Regions from separate parts of the Neobacillus sp. SAB-20_R2A genome, predicted to be linked through region 3. Evidence: riboswitches for the same ligand, from Rfam matches in the RefSeq annotation. Region 3 holds a riboswitch; each other region holds the start of a gene.
The links. A riboswitch is a leader RNA that binds a small molecule or an ion and turns the genes downstream of it on or off. The one in region 3 is predicted to bind cobalamin.
Positions count from the first base shown of each region.

Region 1: it holds a riboswitch for cobalamin, as region 3 does, so the genes downstream of both, V5M37_RS11610 (hypothetical protein) here and V5M37_RS18595 (ribonucleoside-diphosphate reductase subunit alpha) in region 3, are expected to answer to the same signal.
Region 2: it holds a riboswitch for cobalamin, as region 3 does, so the genes downstream of both, V5M37_RS15705 (helical backbone metal receptor) here and V5M37_RS18595 (ribonucleoside-diphosphate reductase subunit alpha) in region 3, are expected to answer to the same signal.

Region 1 is NZ_CP145895.1:2,363,973-2,369,751, reverse strand. Features, by position in the region: gene V5M37_RS11625 (transglycosylase domain-containing protein) at 1-341, shown strand, start outside; gene V5M37_RS11620 (ECF transporter S component) at 358-939, opposite strand; gene V5M37_RS11615 (DUF4430 domain-containing protein) at 939-1,607, opposite strand; gene V5M37_RS11610 (hypothetical protein) at 1,610-2,908, opposite strand; cobalamin riboswitch at 3,044-3,236, opposite strand; gene ribE (6,7-dimethyl-8-ribityllumazine synthase) at 3,374-3,841, opposite strand; gene V5M37_RS11600 (bifunctional 3,4-dihydroxy-2-butanone-4-phosphate synthase/GTP cyclohydrolase II) at 3,860-5,053, opposite strand; gene ribE (riboflavin synthase) at 5,091-5,750, opposite strand.
Region 2 is NZ_CP145895.1:3,216,124-3,221,902, reverse strand. Features, by position in the region: gene V5M37_RS15715 (hydantoinase/oxoprolinase family protein) at 1-705, shown strand, start outside; gene V5M37_RS15710 (hydantoinase B/oxoprolinase family protein) at 707-2,896, shown strand; cobalamin riboswitch at 3,144-3,333, shown strand; gene V5M37_RS15705 (helical backbone metal receptor) at 3,502-4,482, shown strand; gene V5M37_RS15700 (FecCD family ABC transporter permease) at 4,479-5,519, shown strand; gene V5M37_RS15695 (heme ABC transporter ATP-binding protein) at 5,523-5,779, shown strand, end outside.
Region 3 is NZ_CP145895.1:3,840,276-3,846,054, reverse strand. Features, by position in the region: gene V5M37_RS18610 (LLM class flavin-dependent oxidoreductase) at 1-838, shown strand, start outside; gene V5M37_RS18605 (cysteine hydrolase family protein) at 964-1,497, shown strand; gene V5M37_RS18600 (OsmC family protein) at 1,780-2,229, shown strand; cobalamin riboswitch at 2,316-2,516, shown strand; gene V5M37_RS18595 (ribonucleoside-diphosphate reductase subunit alpha) at 2,654-4,942, shown strand; gene V5M37_RS18590 (ribonucleotide-diphosphate reductase subunit beta) at 4,958-5,779, shown strand, end outside.

The DNA of each region.
Region 1 (5,779 bases), 1.5 Mb from region 3:
TTGACCAAACGGACCGCCAGCACTACCTGCCAAGCTCAAGTTCTTCAAATGTCGTGCCTATTTTTAGAGAAATCATGAGAACATCAACAACCTCTCTTCCAAAAGAAAATTTTGATGTTGTGTCCATAAATGCTAAGCTAGCAGGGGAAACAAATCCTGCAGCAAACATACAAGACCAAGCAGAAGAAATTGGTAAAGAATTAAATGAAAATGCCAAAAAGATTGGGAACACGATAAAAGAACAAGCACCTGAATGGAAAAAGGGTTTGGAGGAAGTACTCTATAATGTTGGCGAAAAGGTCGATTCGTTGATTCAAAAACTGCAGAGTATGCAAAAATAGCACGCCGCTCGGCGTGCTATTTATCATCTGTTAACTCGATTGGGTTTTGATGAAATGTTTTTTCCTTATGCCTTTGTAAAAGCTTTAGCAGGACTGGACCAAGGGTTAAATAAAACAAAAAGTTGCCGGCCGCATGATATAAATCAAACGGGATCCCTCTTAGGTAGTAAACCCAAAAAGCAGCCGGACCGCCAATGATGAAAACATTTAAGGATACCATAAATCCAAAAAACAGCCCGGTAAAACCGGCGTATACCGATAAAAGCAGATGGGGAATTTTCTCATAAAACCTTCCAATTACGCCCGATACAACGGCAACTGCTCCCCATGCTATCAGCTGCATCACAACAAAAGGACCAAAGCCTAACACCAGGTTTGAACCCAAAACCGTCAGAACAGCAATAATCAGACCAAACCTTACTCCATAAATCAAGGCAGAGCAAATTATTATAACCGTTGATGGCTGGACGTTTGGAATCATCCCCATATAAATCCTGCCAACAATACTCAAGGTTGCTAGGCACGCCATCAAGGTCATGTTTCTTAACGATAAAAGGTTCCGTACCCTGGGCCTAAATATGGAAAGAACGCTCTCCATCACTTGTCCTCCCTATAATCGACAACATAATTCCACTCTAATGTGTCGCCCGGATTAACATCCTTTATGCCGGATGAGCGGTCTCCTTTGACTCCATTTATTCTGTAGCTCCATCCGCTGTATGGCCCTTTGTCAAACTCACGCCAGCCGCCAATACCTTTTGTATATAACGTGGCACCTGAACCAGTAGTTTCCAGCTTTATGCCAGCCTCCTGACAGACTTGTTTTAAAACATCAGCTGCTTTCGTTTGATTGTTTATTTCAACTGACCGCGGTGCAATTAAATAGCCATCAGGCGTCTTTACTGAAACAGTTACTGTGTCTTGCTTTTTTTCTTCGACCGGTGCAGATGCTGGTGCCGTACTGCCCGCTGGCTGCTGCGTTACCGTTGAAGTTTGTTTTACAGGCTGAGTAGTAATTACTTTTACGGTTGAATTCTTTCCAGCTGTATCAGATGACGTTGCTTCCGCATTGGAAACAATCCCTTCCACATTCTTTACAGTTTCCGCAGCAGTTTGCTGATCCTGCTGAACTTGTTTAACCTGAGGGGTGGTGGTTGTCGTTGTAATCGTTTTGCCCGGAGTATAGCCATATAAAGCATAGCCAATCCCGCCGATAACCAAAAGCCATGATGCAATATCACCGATGATTTTCTGCCAGCCTTTCATGGTTACACCCCCAAGAACTTTCTTCTAAGAATTAAAGCCAGTGCCCCAATAAATGCGGTAGTGCCTCCTACCTTAAGGTTATTGGAATTGATGGTACCACTTTCTTTTTCAACTTTTACCTCAACTTTGGGTTCACCAGCTGCTGTTTGAACCGCGGCAGGCTGCTGGACGACTATCACTTGCGGCTGTGAAGATGTGTTTCCTGCAGCTCCAGCTGTGCCAGCATTATTGTTTGTAATGATTTCTCTAATTACCTCTTTCGTGGACTCTGAGACAGGCAATTTTGAAACGTCTGTTGTCGGCGTAACAGTCACATAATTATTGTTGTTTACTACTGTTGGTGTTGGAGCAGGTGTAGATGGCTGGGCTGGTGTTGATTCCACCGGCAGCGGTGCAGAGAAGTGAAAAAGTCTATCACCATTCTTAAATAGGTCATATGCTACTAGCGCTTGAAATGCCTGTTCAGTTGCCATTGAGTTTTCGGCTGTTTCACTTTTCAGCCATTTAAAACCATCTTCCCATGGCTGTGTCTTATATGATAGCAATGCTTTAACTGGATTAGTAGACCCCTTAACAAAATCACCAGCGGTCGGATCAACTCCTACTGAGGATAAACCGATAATTGCTTGAGAGGTAGAGTTAGCGTTATCACCACTGAAAGAATCGCCAAATTCCGCATTAGCACCTTCTGAAGTCTTTAAGAAATTAACAGCATTATCAATATCAGCCTTTACAACAGGATCATCTTTGTGGGCAGATAAAGCGGTAAGCGCCATACCTGTAGAATCAACGCTAGCCGTACCATCCCAGCCTGCCCATCCGCCTGTTGGCAGGTCAGAGGCTGTAATCCTATCAATCAGCTTCTGCTTGGTCCATAGTGCATCAGCTGGAATATCGTAATCACCGGAATCTAATGCGATTAAAGCATAGATATAAGCTGTTGTAGATATTAATGTTGTATCACTATAAGCTTTCTTAATTAGGTTCTGACCTTTATAATTTTGTGGGTTTTCCCCTAGTGCACGAAGTGCTAATATAATCTTATGCAATTCAGTACCCTTCACATCCCCTGTTAAACGAACATCTAACTTATCAAGATAAGCTGTCTTATTAGATGCTGTCAGCTTACCTGCTCTACCGAGAGTTATTATATGCCAATCTGAGTCTAATACTGACGATTGAACATGCAGTGCTGTCTTGTGGATCTGGTCTGAAACATTCTCTTCGGCGTACACATTGATTGGCAGCGAAAGTGCCAGTGCACCAATCAACATGATTGCCTTAATCTTGGTTAGTTTCATTTTCTTCTCTCCCTTTCTATCTTTACCCCAAAATTGGCATAAAAAAATCCTCCTATCAGTTAGGAGGAGGTGTTATGTATGCTAAGTAACAAACGAGTGACGTTTCCTGCTTAACACTCTCCTATCCACGTAGGCATTTGTGTTTAAAAACAGGCAGGTTTCCTGGCTCATGGTCATTGCTTCCTATGTCTTCCCATCTATTAAGACAGTGACATCGTATAGGTTGCTCCCATTTACAGTGGCGGGACCGCGTTGGCTTTTAACCAACTTCCCTATTAAGCTAAGAGTCTTGTTTTAAGACTTTAGCACCTGTTTTTTAAAGATTATTTTTTTATGCTGTTATTATTATAGTAAAAGTCTGGTTCATTTGTATATGTTTTTGTTTTTACTTTCTTCTTTTTAAATCAATTTATTGAATTAAACAAGCAAGGAGCAACCCTAAAAAGGTGCCCCCATAGCCTTCTATTATTCAAAATTTCTTGTTAGGTTGGCCATTTCGATGGCGCCAGAAGCAGCATCCCAGCCTTTGTTGCCTGCTTTTGTACCAGCCCGCTCGATTGCCTGCTCGATTGAATCTGTGGTTAATACCCCAAAAATAACCGGAATGCCAGTGTCAAGCGTGATGCGGGATACTCCTTTTGCCACTTCATTACACACGAAATCAAAATGTGGTGTAGAACCGCGGATAACAGTACCAAGTGTGATAACTGCATCATATTTTTTGCTGTCCGCCATTTTTTTAGCGATTAATGGAATCTCAAATGCGCCTGGAACCCACGCGACATCCACATCAGCATCATTCACTCCATGGCGCTTTAAAGCATCCTGTGCCCCAGACAATAATTTGCTTGTAATAAATTCATTAAAACGTCCTACTACGATTCCGACTTTCAGTCCTGTACCAACTAAATTTCCTTCAAAAATATGTCCCATTTCTATTCCTCCGTATTTTTAATAATGAAGCAGATGGCCTAATTTATCATGTTTGGTTTTTAAATAGCTTTCATTTTCTGGTCTCATTTCCATTTGCAGCGGTACCCGCTCGACGACTTCCAGGTCGTAGCCCTTTAGGCCCTTAATTTTACGCGGATTATTCGTTAATAACATCATTTTTCTGATGCCAAGATCTCTTAAAATTTGTGCACCAATTCCATAATCCCTTAAATCAGGCTTAAATCCGAGTTTTTCATTTGCCTCTACCGTATCATAGCCTTGTTCCTGAAGCTGATAGGCCTTCATTTTGTTAAGGAGGCCAATGCCTCTGCCTTCCTGGCGCATATACAACAGCACACCATTGCCTGCTTGTTCAATCTGCATTAGGGCGGCGTGGAGCTGCGGACCACAGTCACAGCGGTAAGACCCAAAAACATCACCCGTTAAGCACTCCGAATGAACCCTGACCAGAATTGGCTTCTCCGGGTCAATTTCACCTTTAATGAGAGCAACATGCTCTTTGTCGTCTACCATATTTGAATACCCGATTGCTTTAAAATCGCCATATTCAGTCGGTAACTTGATTTCCACTTCCCGCTTCACCAATTTATCCTTTTGATTTCGGTATTCAATCAGATCTTTGATCGTAATCATTTTCAGGCCCAGCTTATCGGCGATTTTTCTTAGCTGCGGCACCCGGGCCATCGTCCCGTCTTCATTCATGATTTCACAAATGACGCCAGCAGGTTTGGCTCCAGATAGGTTTGCAAGATCTACTGCTGCTTCTGTGTGACCTGTTCTTCTAAGGACGCCGCCTTTTTTAGCGATAAGCGGAAAAACATGGCCAGGACGTTTAAAATCGGCAGCTTTTGACTGAGGATCAATCAAATTCATGATTGTCGCAGACCGTTCAAAGGCCGAAATACCTGTTGTAGAATTTTTATGATCAATGCTGACTGTAAAAGCAGTCCCATGCGGGTCGGTATTGTTCGCTACCATCGGCATTAAATCCAGTTTTTTTGCTAATTCTTCCTCAATCGGAACACAGACAAGGCCTCTCCCATGCGTTACCATCAAATTGATAACCTCAGGAGTTGTTTTTTCGGCAAGCGCTATGAAATCTCCTTCATTTTCCCTGTCCTCATCGTCGCAAACAATGATTACCTTCCCTTGTTTCAATTCTTCGATTGCTTCTTCAATCCTGTCAAACATACCGTATCACTCCTTTGTTCAGTTTTTTCATGCAATTTTATAAAAATCCATTCGCTTCTAAAAATTGGGCCGTAATACCTGATTGGCCTTTAGGCTTCTGATTGTTTGAAAAATTATTCATAAAATGAGCGACATACTTGCCAATCATATCGCATTCCAAATTTACAATCTCACCCGGTCCTTTGTTACCGACCACAGTTTCCGACATCGTATGGGGAATTAACGATAAGGTAAACGAGTTTTCGGTTACTCCAAATACCGTTAAGCTTGTCCCATCCACTGTTATGGAGCCTTTATAAATGATGTATTTCAATATTTCCGGCTCGGTCTCAATTTCATAATAGACAGCATTTTCAAGCGCATTTTTACTTTTAATAACCCCGGTGCCATCGATATGCCCCGAAACAATATGACCGCCAAACCTTCCACCGGCCGCCATTGCTCTCTCAAGATTTACTTTTGAGCCGCGCTTTAACGAATTTAAACTAGAGGCTTTAACCGTTTCCGGCATGACGTCGACCGTAAAGCGGGTTCCCGTAAAGGAGGTAACAGTTAAGCAAACCCCATTGACAGCAATACTGTCACCAAGATGAACATCGGCGAGAATTTTTTTCGCTTCAATCGTCATCACAAATGAATTACCAGTCCGCTGTATAGCCGAAATAGTACCAATCTCTTCAATAATTCCGGTAAACATCCTTCTTTCTCCCTTCATTAGGGTTTCCA
Region 2 (5,779 bases), 620 kb from region 3:
AATAATGCATCGGTTTTCTCGGCATACGGTTTACTCTGGTCTGATTATAGCAGAAGCTACGTCCAAACCGTGAATTGGAATTTGGCAAATGGTGATGTCAATGCATTGAACGATAAATTAGCTGAATTAACCGCCCTTGCCCAGAAGGATTTGGCGGATAATGGTTTTAATGAAAATGATATCAGGATTGTTTGGGAAGGCGACTTTAAATTTGGAACTCAAGCCTTTGAGTTGACGATTCCGCTTCCAAAACGGTCCTTGACCGAAGACGATCGCGCTGTATTGGCAAAAGCCTTCTCCGAAGAATACGAAAGATTGTACGGTACTGGAACATCATGGGATGGGGCCGATCACTTAACGATTCTATTAAATGTTAGGGTTACCGGAATCGGAACCATTCAAAAGCCATCGTTACAAACCTTTAGCCGAAGCCATTCCATCGCAGGTTCTGCCAAGACAGCCGAAAGGGAAGTTTACTTGCCTCAGGAACGGCAGACAAAAGTAGTTTCCATCTATAAGGCTGAACTTTTAAATACTGGAATGGAGGTCAATGGCCCCGCCGTCATTGAAGCAAAAGATACCACCATTTATATACCTGAGGATGCCTACATCAGGGTGGATCAATATGGCAACTATTGTCTGACACTTGAAACTGTGGAGAACGAACAAAAAACGTTAGTTACCGAAGGTCAAGGAGGCAAATAATATGGCAATGGAAAAAGTCCAACCACAAAAAGAGTTTGATGCATTTACCGCCCAGGTGATTCAATCACGGTTGAAAAGTGTTGTGGAAGAGATGGCTACCACACTATTGCGGACTTCCGGCTCTCCAGTCTTAACGGAGGCGCAGGATTTTTCCACAGCTGTCTTTGATGTGAATGGTGAACATATTGCTTTTTCCGGTTACGTAGTAGCCCATATTGGTTCTTCGTTAATTGGCGTACAAGCCGTCTTAAGGGAATATGAGCTCGAGGATATTCATCCGGGGGACGCCTTTATTTGTAATGATGTTTACTCCGCAGGGGCCATTCATCAAGGGGATGTTGGGATTATCTCACCGATTTTTTATCAGGATGAATTGGTCGGATGGTCATTTTCTAACGCTCACGTTCTCGATGTTGGCGGAATGTCGCCAGGTGGCTGGGCGCCCGCAGCTTATGATGTATATAGTGAAGCGATTAGCTTCCCTGCTGTTCGGATTATGGAAAGAGGAAGAATGAATCGGGATATCCAAAGGATCCTGATGAACAATGTTCGCCTTCCAATCCCTGTCATTAATGATGTGAAAAGTTTAATCGCCGCTAATATTACCGCCGAACGAAGGGTTAATGCGCTGATCGATAAATACGGTTTAGAGGATTACAAGCGGTATTGTGAAATTAACAAGGATTTAGCCGAACAAACGATTCGCAAACGCATCCGGGATATTCCAAATGGAGTTTATCACACAAAAGAATGGGTGGAGTACGATGGCCATGGAGCGGATAATCTCTATCCGGTGGAATGTAAATTAACAGTGGAAGAAGATCACCTCCATGTTGATTTAAGTGGATCCTCCCCACAGGCAGATGGGTTTATCAATGCGGGACCAGGTGCTATTTATGGAGGTTTGTATGGCGTCATTGCGATGACCATTGGCTGTGATATTCCGGTCAATGCAGGAATGCTGCGACCGCTCACAATTGAACTCGGACCGCCTGGAACGATTGTAAACCCTGTGATCCCGGCTCCTGTTTCGTGCGGGCACATGGAAACAACAGGAAAAGCGGGTAAAGCTTTTTACGAGGGAATTTTTAAAGCGTTGCAGCTCAGCGAAAATCCTTGGCTGAGGAACCGGGTTGCTGCGATTGGTCACAACAATTGGCCGGGGAATTCTTGGGTCGGGTTGGATCAATATGGCCAGTATACAGCGTTTCCTGCATTTGATTGCGGTTCTGGCGGTGTGGGTGCCCAGGCTACCTGCGATGGACTGGATATTGGCGCATTTGAAATGCAGCAGAATAATGGAATTCCTGATGTGGAAACAAATGAAGGGCTGTACCCGATGTTTTATTTTTACCGAAAAATTAACGTGAATTCCGGAGGTCCCGGATATCATCGCGGCGGTCAGGGAATGGATTATGCCTGGATGCCGTACAACAATCAAGGATTACTCGGTACCATTGAAAACGCCTGTGCCGAAATGCCTGCACATGGCACTCTGGGCGGATACCCGGGTGGAACGAGTTCTTTTAATAAGATTGATGAATTTGATATCAACCAGTTCATTGCCGAACATGGACGTCTGCCAATTCCTAATGAGCTTACCAATTATACGACCCTTCCCAACCATATTGCCGGAATGCCTCTTGGTCCAAAGGCAGTGTTTAAGCAAGTGACAGGCGGCGGGGCCGGAATCGGAGATCCGTTATTGCGTCCAATTGAAAAGGTGGAAAAAGATTTACAGGATGGATATATTACCCCTGATCTGGCTGAAAAAGCGTATGGAGTAATCTGGAATGCATCTGAACGAAGAGTTGACTTAGAGGCAAGCCATGAAAAACGCCGCTCCATTCGTCGTGACCGGATCGGCCGGAATCCTGAAGTTGAGGTCTCTGAACAGGAGAAATTAAAGGTTCCGTTAAAATTTGTCAATAAAGCAGGCAAAAAATTAGTTTCTTGTAACTTCTGCGATCATGAACTGTCCGAAAGCAATATGAACTGGAAGGAAGGAGCCGTACAGCGAAAAGCTGATTTAGTGGAAACGATGTCTGAACTGGGGATTTATGTCCAGCCCCGGGAATCTGGGAAGGCTGAACTACACGAAGCAATTTGTCCTTCCTGCGGCACCTTACTGCAATCAGACGTGTTAACGGAAGATGTTAAAGAATTTAACGATTATGTCCTCACAAACTAATCATTAGATAGTCACGACAAACTGAGTTCAGCTTACTGGACTCAGTTTGTCGTTATTTCCTAAATCAATAATTATATTATGTTAATTTAATGAGGAATATCTTTTCCTAAATCGATGATATAAGGAAGTAAATATGCCCCCTTTCTTAATTAGTAAGCATGGTCTTTTCTTTTATCCCTAAACCAAATATTTGCTAATCATGAAGTATTTGCTATAATACTAGTTGAGTAATTTGCTTGACCAATTGAATCTGACATAGCTAGTAGGTGCCTTATCATTGGATAAGGTTAAAAGGGAAGCCGGTGTGAATCCGGCGCGGTCCCGCCACTGTTATTCGGGGATAACCTCGCAATACCACTGTTCCAGTTAAGGAATGGGAAGGAGAGGAAGTCATGTTACCCGTAAGCCAGGAAACCTGCCTATTAAGCTTGCCAACGAAATCCTTCGCGGAAAAGGATCGGCATAATCAGTATAAATATGTTTATTTTTTCTGATTTTCGCGCGCCCTGTTTCCGAATGGAAGCAGGGCTTTTTCGTTGTTATGGGAAAGACTTCAAGATATCAAGCTCATCTCGAACTATAAACGAAGGGAAGAGAATGGAGCAATGAAAAAGTTTTTGGCATTAATTTTGACTGTAGTAATGATGGTGACGATCAGCGCATGTGGGACAGCAAATGAATCTTCAGGTGCAGATAAAAACCGAAAATCCGAAACAGCAACGAAGGAGGTAACAGACAAAGCAACCGTTTACCCGCTTACAGTAAAGGATGCAACGGGTACTGAATTAACTTTTGATAAGGCCCCGGAACGTATTGTTTCCACCTCTCCATCAGAAACGGAAATTCTTTTCGCTCTAGGCCTAGGCGATAAAATTTACGGTGTATCTGATTATGATGATTACCCTAAAGAAGCAGCGGCAAAGCCAAAAGTAGGCGGGGTGACAAAGCCAAATGAGGAAGCCATTATGGCGGCTAATCCGGATTTAGTGATTGGCGGCATTTCAATGAAGGATGATATTGCAGAGAAATTTCGTGGTCTAGACCTTAAGGTATATAAAACTGAGCCGAAAAAGATTGAGGATATTTTAAATAATATTATCCAAATTGGCATCATTACAGATACTCAGGAAAAAGCAGAAAAACTCGTGGCTCAAATGAAGGAAGATATTCGCACAGTAACACAAGCTGCTGCAACCATTAAGGAAGAAGATAAGAAAAAAGTCTATATTGAATTTTCTCCAGGCTGGACGGTTGGCAAGGGTGAATTTATGGATGAACTGATTACGATGGCGGGCGGTGTTAATATTGCCTCAGATATGAAAGGCTGGAACGCCATCAATGAAGAGAAGATCATCCAGGATAACCCGGATGTCATTCTGTATTCCGCAAATGTTGTTGATGATAAGTCTGGCAAACCGCTAGAGGAATTAATTAAATCTAGAAGCGGCTGGGATAAGATTACAGCTATTAAAGAAGGTCGACTGACGGGGATCGAAGGAAATATTATGTCGAGACCTGGACCAAGAATAACAGATGCACTGAAGCAAATTGCCGAAGCCATTTATCCGGAATCGTTTAAGAAATGAAAAGAAGATTAGCAATATGGGGGGGAGCGGGTTTCGTTCTCCTTCTTTTCTCAGGGGTAATTAGTTTATCGCTTGGTTCTGCTAATCTGCCGCTTTCGCAAGTTTGGGGAATTCTCTTACACCAGCTGCCTTTTTTAGATAGTTTCATAGATTCCAACTGGCCTGAATCAGCTGAGCAAATCATTTTAAAAGTTCGTTTGCCACGGGTTTTTCTTGCCATTCTTGTTGGAGCGTGCTTATCACTTGCTGGTGCTGGCTTTCAAGGAGTGTTACGCAACCCGTTAGCAGACCCGTATACATTAGGGGTAGCATCTGGGTCAGCGGTAGGTGCTGCTTTCATCATTTTATTCGGGTTTCATACTAGTTTATTTGGTATTTGGACGATACCATTGGTTGCATTTGTGACAGGGCTGATTAGTTTGCTTGTTGTACTCCGTTTAGCAAATGTACATGGAAAGTTTAAACTAGAAACAATCATTTTATCTGGGGTTGTCGTTTCTGCTTTTCTGGGGTCACTTGTTTCCTTTATGGTGTCACTGTCCGATCAGGTGGTGAATGAAATCGTTTTTTGGCTGATGGGAAGTTTAGCCCTAAGAGGTTGGTCATTTACGTTTGTGCTCTTGCCATATTTAGCATTTGGAATCGTGGTGTTGCTGTCGTATGGACGTTCACTAAATTTATTTGCATTAGGAGAGCGGCAGGCAGCACATTTGGGTGTCAACATTAAACGGACACGGCTCGTTGTGTTGGTCGTTTCCACCTTAATCACTTCTGCTGCAGTGTCAATCGTAGGAACGATTGGTTTTGTCGGACTTGTCGTCCCACACCTAGTGAGGCTTATCGTTGGGCCGGATTACCGATTATTACTGCCATTGTCAGTGATATTTGGTGCCATATATGTCCTTTGGGCAGATACGATTGCCCGTACATTACTTAGCCCAACGGAGATTCCGCTCGGGGTTGTGACCGCATTTCTTGGCGCTCCATTCTTTGCGTACTTGCTTCGTAGAAACAAGCAAATGACAGGGGGAAGTTGATGGATGTTAATTGAAGTGGAAAGCTTAAGCAAACGGTTTGATAACCAGTCTGTGCTTGATGAAATTAGTTTTTCTGTCAAACGTGGAGAATGCTTGGGGATCATTGGACCAAACGGAAGCGGCAAGTCTACATTGCTAAAGCTATTGTCGGGAGTCGATAGCGCGACGACCGGAAAAATTGAATTAAATGGGAAACTGATTGAACAATATACCCGTAAGGAACTAGCTAAATGGTTGGCAGTATTGCAGCAGGAATCTCT
Region 3 (5,779 bases):
AGTCAGTTCTGCGACGGCCATTTTAATAAAACATACCTTAGAACATACAAATGAAATTAGCGTGGGCTCGGGCGGGATTATGCTCCCGAACCACTCCCCATTGGTAGTTGCTGAACAATTCGGAACGATGGCAACCATTTATCCGGGGCGGGTTGAACTTGGTCTCGGCCGCGCTCCTGGAACAGACATGATGACAGCAAATGCACTAAGACGTTCGAAAAATGATTCTGTTTTTACGTTTCCTGAAGATGTTAAAGCGTTGCAAACGTATTTTGGACCTGAAGACCAGCAAGGTTATGTCCGTGCATATCCTGGGGCAGGAACGAATATCCCTATTTATATTCTTGGTTCCTCGACAGATTCTGCTTACTTGGCGGCAAGTCTGGGACTTCCATATGTTTTTGCCTCCCACTTTGCGCCAAGATACATGGAGGATGCGATTTCGATTTATCGCAGCCGGTTCCAGCCGTCTGAGTATTTGGATCAGCCATACATGATGGTTTGTTTAAACGTGGTTGCTGCCGAAACAGACGAGGAAGCAAGTTTCTTATCAACTACGATGCGGCAATTTTCCCTAAATGTTGTTCGCGGTTCCCGTATGCCATTGCAGCCGCCGGTTGAAAATATGGAACAAATTTGGACTCCAATGGAGAAGGAAATGGTGATGTCCATGTCCAGAATGACGATGTTGGGAAGTAAAGAGACCGTCCGGGAGCAGTTGTCAGCATTTCAGGAAAAATATAATGTGGATGAACTTATGGCTGTTACCTATATTTATGATGTTGAAAAACAAAAACGGTCGTATGAGATATTGAAGGAAATTGTGGAAGGGAAATAGAAAAAAAGTGCAAATATCTTGCGGGATATTTGCGCTTTTTTATTATCTTATTTGTACGAATTTTATGGAAAAAGATGTAAAATTAGTGGGGCAATTAAAAAATTCGCTGAAAGGGGAATGGATTAATGGGAGAAGGAAAATCATCATTATTGGTTATAGACGTTCAGTTAGGTCCGCTTTGGGGGACTTATAAAAAGGATGAAACGTTTTCTGTGATACAAAAGATGATTGTTAAAGCGGAAAGGGAAAATGTCCCGGTCTTTTATATTCAGTTTGAAGGTCCGAAGGGGGATTTACTAGCAAGGGGAACACAGTTTTGGCAGTTTGCTCCTGGGATTACTCCACGCGAGCAGGATATTGTGATCTATAAACGGGCGGCAGATTCTTTTTATCAAACGGAATTACAAGAAGAGTTGCAAAAGCGCGGTGTGACCCACCTTGTTGTGGTCGGAGTTAGAACGGAATTCTGCATTGATACGACTTGCCGTGCGGCCTTATCACAAGGTTTTGATGTTACATTAGTTGAGGATGGTCATACCACCGTTGACGGCGTTTATACTGCCGAGCAAATAATAAATCTCCATAATAGTACACTAAGAGGGGTGAAAACTCCTGAACATCAGATTGCTATTGTAAAGGCGGATAAGGTTATCTTTTAAATTAAGACTTTTTGCAACGTATGTCTCGCTAAAAATTGCTGATTTTTCTGATTGTTGGGATTGTGGAGATGGGCTTAGGAGTTTTGATCATGGCAGTGGATTCTAATCATCAAATGTTCCACCGCCATCATAATCACCATGCACATTAAAGGGAAGAATAGAGGAATTTTACATTGAAAAATGTAAGATTCCTTTTTGTCATTTTTTGCAGGGTTTTAGGAATTTTTGTTGAAAGGTTAATAAGGATGGTTCGTAAATAAATCGTAAAGGGGTATTTGCAAAATGGAAAGCTTTCACTTTAAAGTAAATGGCAGCTGGCAGGGAGACCGGAATGGAAAGGGACATATTCAAGGAGGCGTGCTTGATATTACTGTCTCCGCACCGGCGGATATGGAGGGTCCAGGAATCGGGTCAAATCCGGAGGAGCTGCTTATTTCTTCTTCCAATAATTGTTATATGATTACACTAGGGGCGATGCTGGGGAATCGTAAAATTGAGTTAGAAAAACTCGAGGTTGGTTCTGAGGGTGTAGTTGACAGGGAGGATGGCAAATTGAAGTTTAAACAAATTATCCATCGTCCAGTTTTTTATATTAATAGTGACTCGGGGGTCTCTCCAGAAAAATTGCTAGAGATTGCAGTCCGGGCTGAAAAAGCTTGCTTTATTTCTCAGACATTACGGCCAAGTATCGATATTTCAGTAGAGCCAAATGTTGTCGTTGATGGAAAATAATACTTGACCAAAAAATGAGCTTGTACTAATATTTATATTAGTTTTTCTATATATTGTTTTGTTTATAAAACTAAAAACTATATATTGTGTTATCCTTAAAGAGAGACGCCGAATACGGCTTAATAGGGAATCCGGTGTGATGCCGGAACTGCCCCCGCAACTGTAAATGCTGACGAAATGAGCAAACCACTGTATAAGAATGCTTATGAAAATAGGTGCTTATACGGGAAGGGCTTAGAGTAGAGTGATGCATAAGTCAGGAGACCTGTCTTTCTTAAGATGTTTCAACTTCTTCGGGGATTGAGAAGAGGAAACGACGGCGACAGAAAAGAAGGCATGGTTTCCTCTTTCTTTTTTTGTTGTTTGCTCGTTTCATCCGCTCGGATCCACCCGAAGCGGATTTTTTATTTATAGGGGGAAAACCATGACCACACAGGAAAAATCAGATTTATACGAAGTTTTAGAATCGATTAAGGAAGTTTCGATGAAATACAAGCTGGATACAACGGGGCTGGAAAAACAAATTATGGAGCTAGATATGTCAAAAGAGGAGGCAAATCAGCAGGGATTATTATATGCAGTCAACAAAATTGCAATGGACCAGCCGGATTGGACTTTTGTTGCGGCCCGCTTATATCTGTATGAACTCTATATTAATGCAGCAGAGAATAGAGGCTATGATTCTTCACTAAAATATGGGGATCTACACAGCTTAATTATACATTTAAGTAGTATAGGGATTTATTCTAGTGACCTATTAAATCTATATACGAAAGAGGAAGTAGAGGAATTAGCGAAAGAGATTAATCCTGAGCGGGATGAATTATTTAATTACATAGGGTTATTCCTATTGGCAGACCGTTATCTTGCCCGGGACCATAATCGGAACATTTTCGAACTACCGCAGGAACGTTTCATGATCATTGCTATGACAATCATGAAATACGAGAAAAGGGGCGTGAGGATAAAACTGGTAAAAGAAGCTTACTGGGCATTGAGTAATTTATATATGACTGTCGCCACCCCCACCTTGGCGAATGCCGGAAAAAGCTTTGGCCAGCTGTCCTCCTGCTTCATTGATACGGTGGACGATTCCCTTGATGGCATCTATTTAAATAACTGGGACATTGCCCGGTTAAGCAAAGATGGCGGCGGGATTGGGATTTACTTTGGGAAGGTGAGGGCATTAGGCTCAGACATTAAAAAGTTCAAGGGTAATTCCTCCGGTGTCGTACCATGGGTTAAATTGGTCAACGATACGGCCGTCAGTGTTGATCAATTAGGCCAGCGCCAGGGGGCAATTGCTGTTTACTTGGATTTGTTTCACAAGGATCTAATGAACGGGTTCCTGGATTTGAAAACGAACAATGGGGACGAACGCCGGAAAGCACATGATATTTTTACAGGTGTCTGCGTGCCGGATCTTTTTATGGAAAAACTGCAGGAGACCGATGGGAATGGCAGAAGCATCGGCGAGTGGCATACCTTTTGTCCTCATCAAGTGAAACAGGTGATGGGCTGGAAAGATGCGAATGGAAATCCCCTAGGGCTAGAGGATTTTTACGATGAAATTGACCGGAAATATTTTAGGGATAAATATGAAGAGGCTGTTAACCATCCGTTACTGCCGCGAAAAACGTATAGGGCTATGGATATTATGGCGCGAATCATGATGGTGCAATTGGAAACGGGGACGCCGTATATGTTTTACCGGGACGAGGTCAACCGGCAAAATCCCAATAAACATCTATTAGGGAAGGGCCGTACCTCGATTTTCTGCAGCAACCTTTGTACGGAAATCACGCAAAATATGTCAGCCACAAAAATTGTTAACGAATACCAGGATCAGGAAGGAAATATAGTAATTGTTCGAAAACCTGGTGATTTCGTGGTATGTAATCTATCGTCTATTAATCTTGCAAAAGCAGTCCCGGCTAAGGTAATGGAGCGTTTGGTCCGTATCCAGGTCAGAATGCTGGATAATGTCATTGATTTAAATACCATTTCGGTAGGACAGGCGCAGCTGACGAATCAAAAATTCCGGGCTATCGGTCTCGGTACGTTTGGATGGCATCATCTTTTAGCGTTGAAGGGGATACACTGGGAATCGGAGCGGGCTGTTGAATTTGCGGACGAGCTTTATGAGGAGATTGCCTACTATACCATCCGTTCCTCAATGGAATTGGCCCGTGAAAAAGGAGCTTACAGTCAGTTCCATGGTTCGGAGTGGCAGACCGGGGAATATTTTGAGCGGAAAAATTACCGCTCTGAACGGTGGCTGGAGATAAAAAAGGAGGTAGCTCAGCACGGGCTCCGGAATGGCTGGTTGATGGCCATCGCTCCGAATTCATCAACAGCTAAAATTGGCGGCTCAACCGACGGAATTGACCCAATTTACTCTGTCGAATACGCGGAGGAAAAGAAAAACTTTAAGTTTAAAGTGACGGCACCGGATTTGAACCATCGAACGTATATCTATTACCGCCGGGCAAGGCACGAGCTCGATCAGCAGTGGAGCATTCAACAAAATGCGGCCCGCGCTCGTCATATTGACCAAGCAATCAGCTTTAACCTTTATGTCCGACATGATATCAAGGCGAAAGAACTGTTAAACCTTCATATGGAAGCATGGAGGCAGGGGTTGAAAACGACGTACTACGTTAGAAGCACATCGCAAACGGAAATTGAGGAATGCGAAGCTTGTCATAGCTGACAGGAGGAAATAGAGATGAAACTTTTGAAAAAAATTAAACTTTTGAATCCAGAGTTTCCCAATAAGTCAACCGGCATCATCAATGGCCAGTCGTCGGGTTTGCTGAATTGGAATGATATTGCTTATCCACAGATGTATGATTTATATCAAACTTTGTTATCAAATTTTTGGAAAGCGCAAGAGATTAATATGCAGGATGACATAAAACAATGGGACCTGCTTAGTGACATTGAAAAAGATGTATTTTTGCGGATCAATACCCAGCTAGCATCACTAGACAGTCTGCAAACACCAACGATGACACAAGTAATGGATTATGTGACCGATTCCAGCTTTAAAGCGATTTTTGCAGTGATTGCCCAGCAAGAGGCAGTCCACAATGAATCCTATTCGTATATTTTGAGCTCGCTAGTTCCGTTAAGAGAGCAGAATGAGCGGTTTAATCAGGCGAAAAGTGACCCGATTGTACAAAAACGGAACCAGCTGATTTTGGATTCATATGAGAGATTTCGCGTGGAGCCGACCGCACAGCATCTATTTGAATTAAGCGTGAACTCTATTAATCTAGAAGGAATTTATTTTTATGCGGGCTTTGCTTTTTTCTATCATTTGGCAAGACAGCAGAAAATGCTGAAAACGAGCACGATGATTAGCTATATTCAGCGGGATGAAATGCAGCATGCCTACTTCATGGCACAATTTATTCGGATACTGTTAACGGAAAACCCACAGCTTAATACTGAGGAGAATATGGATTTTGTTTATCAAACGATTGGAAAGGCCGTTGCATTGGAAAAAGAATGGGCTTCGTTCATTCTGAAGCATATTAAAGGGATT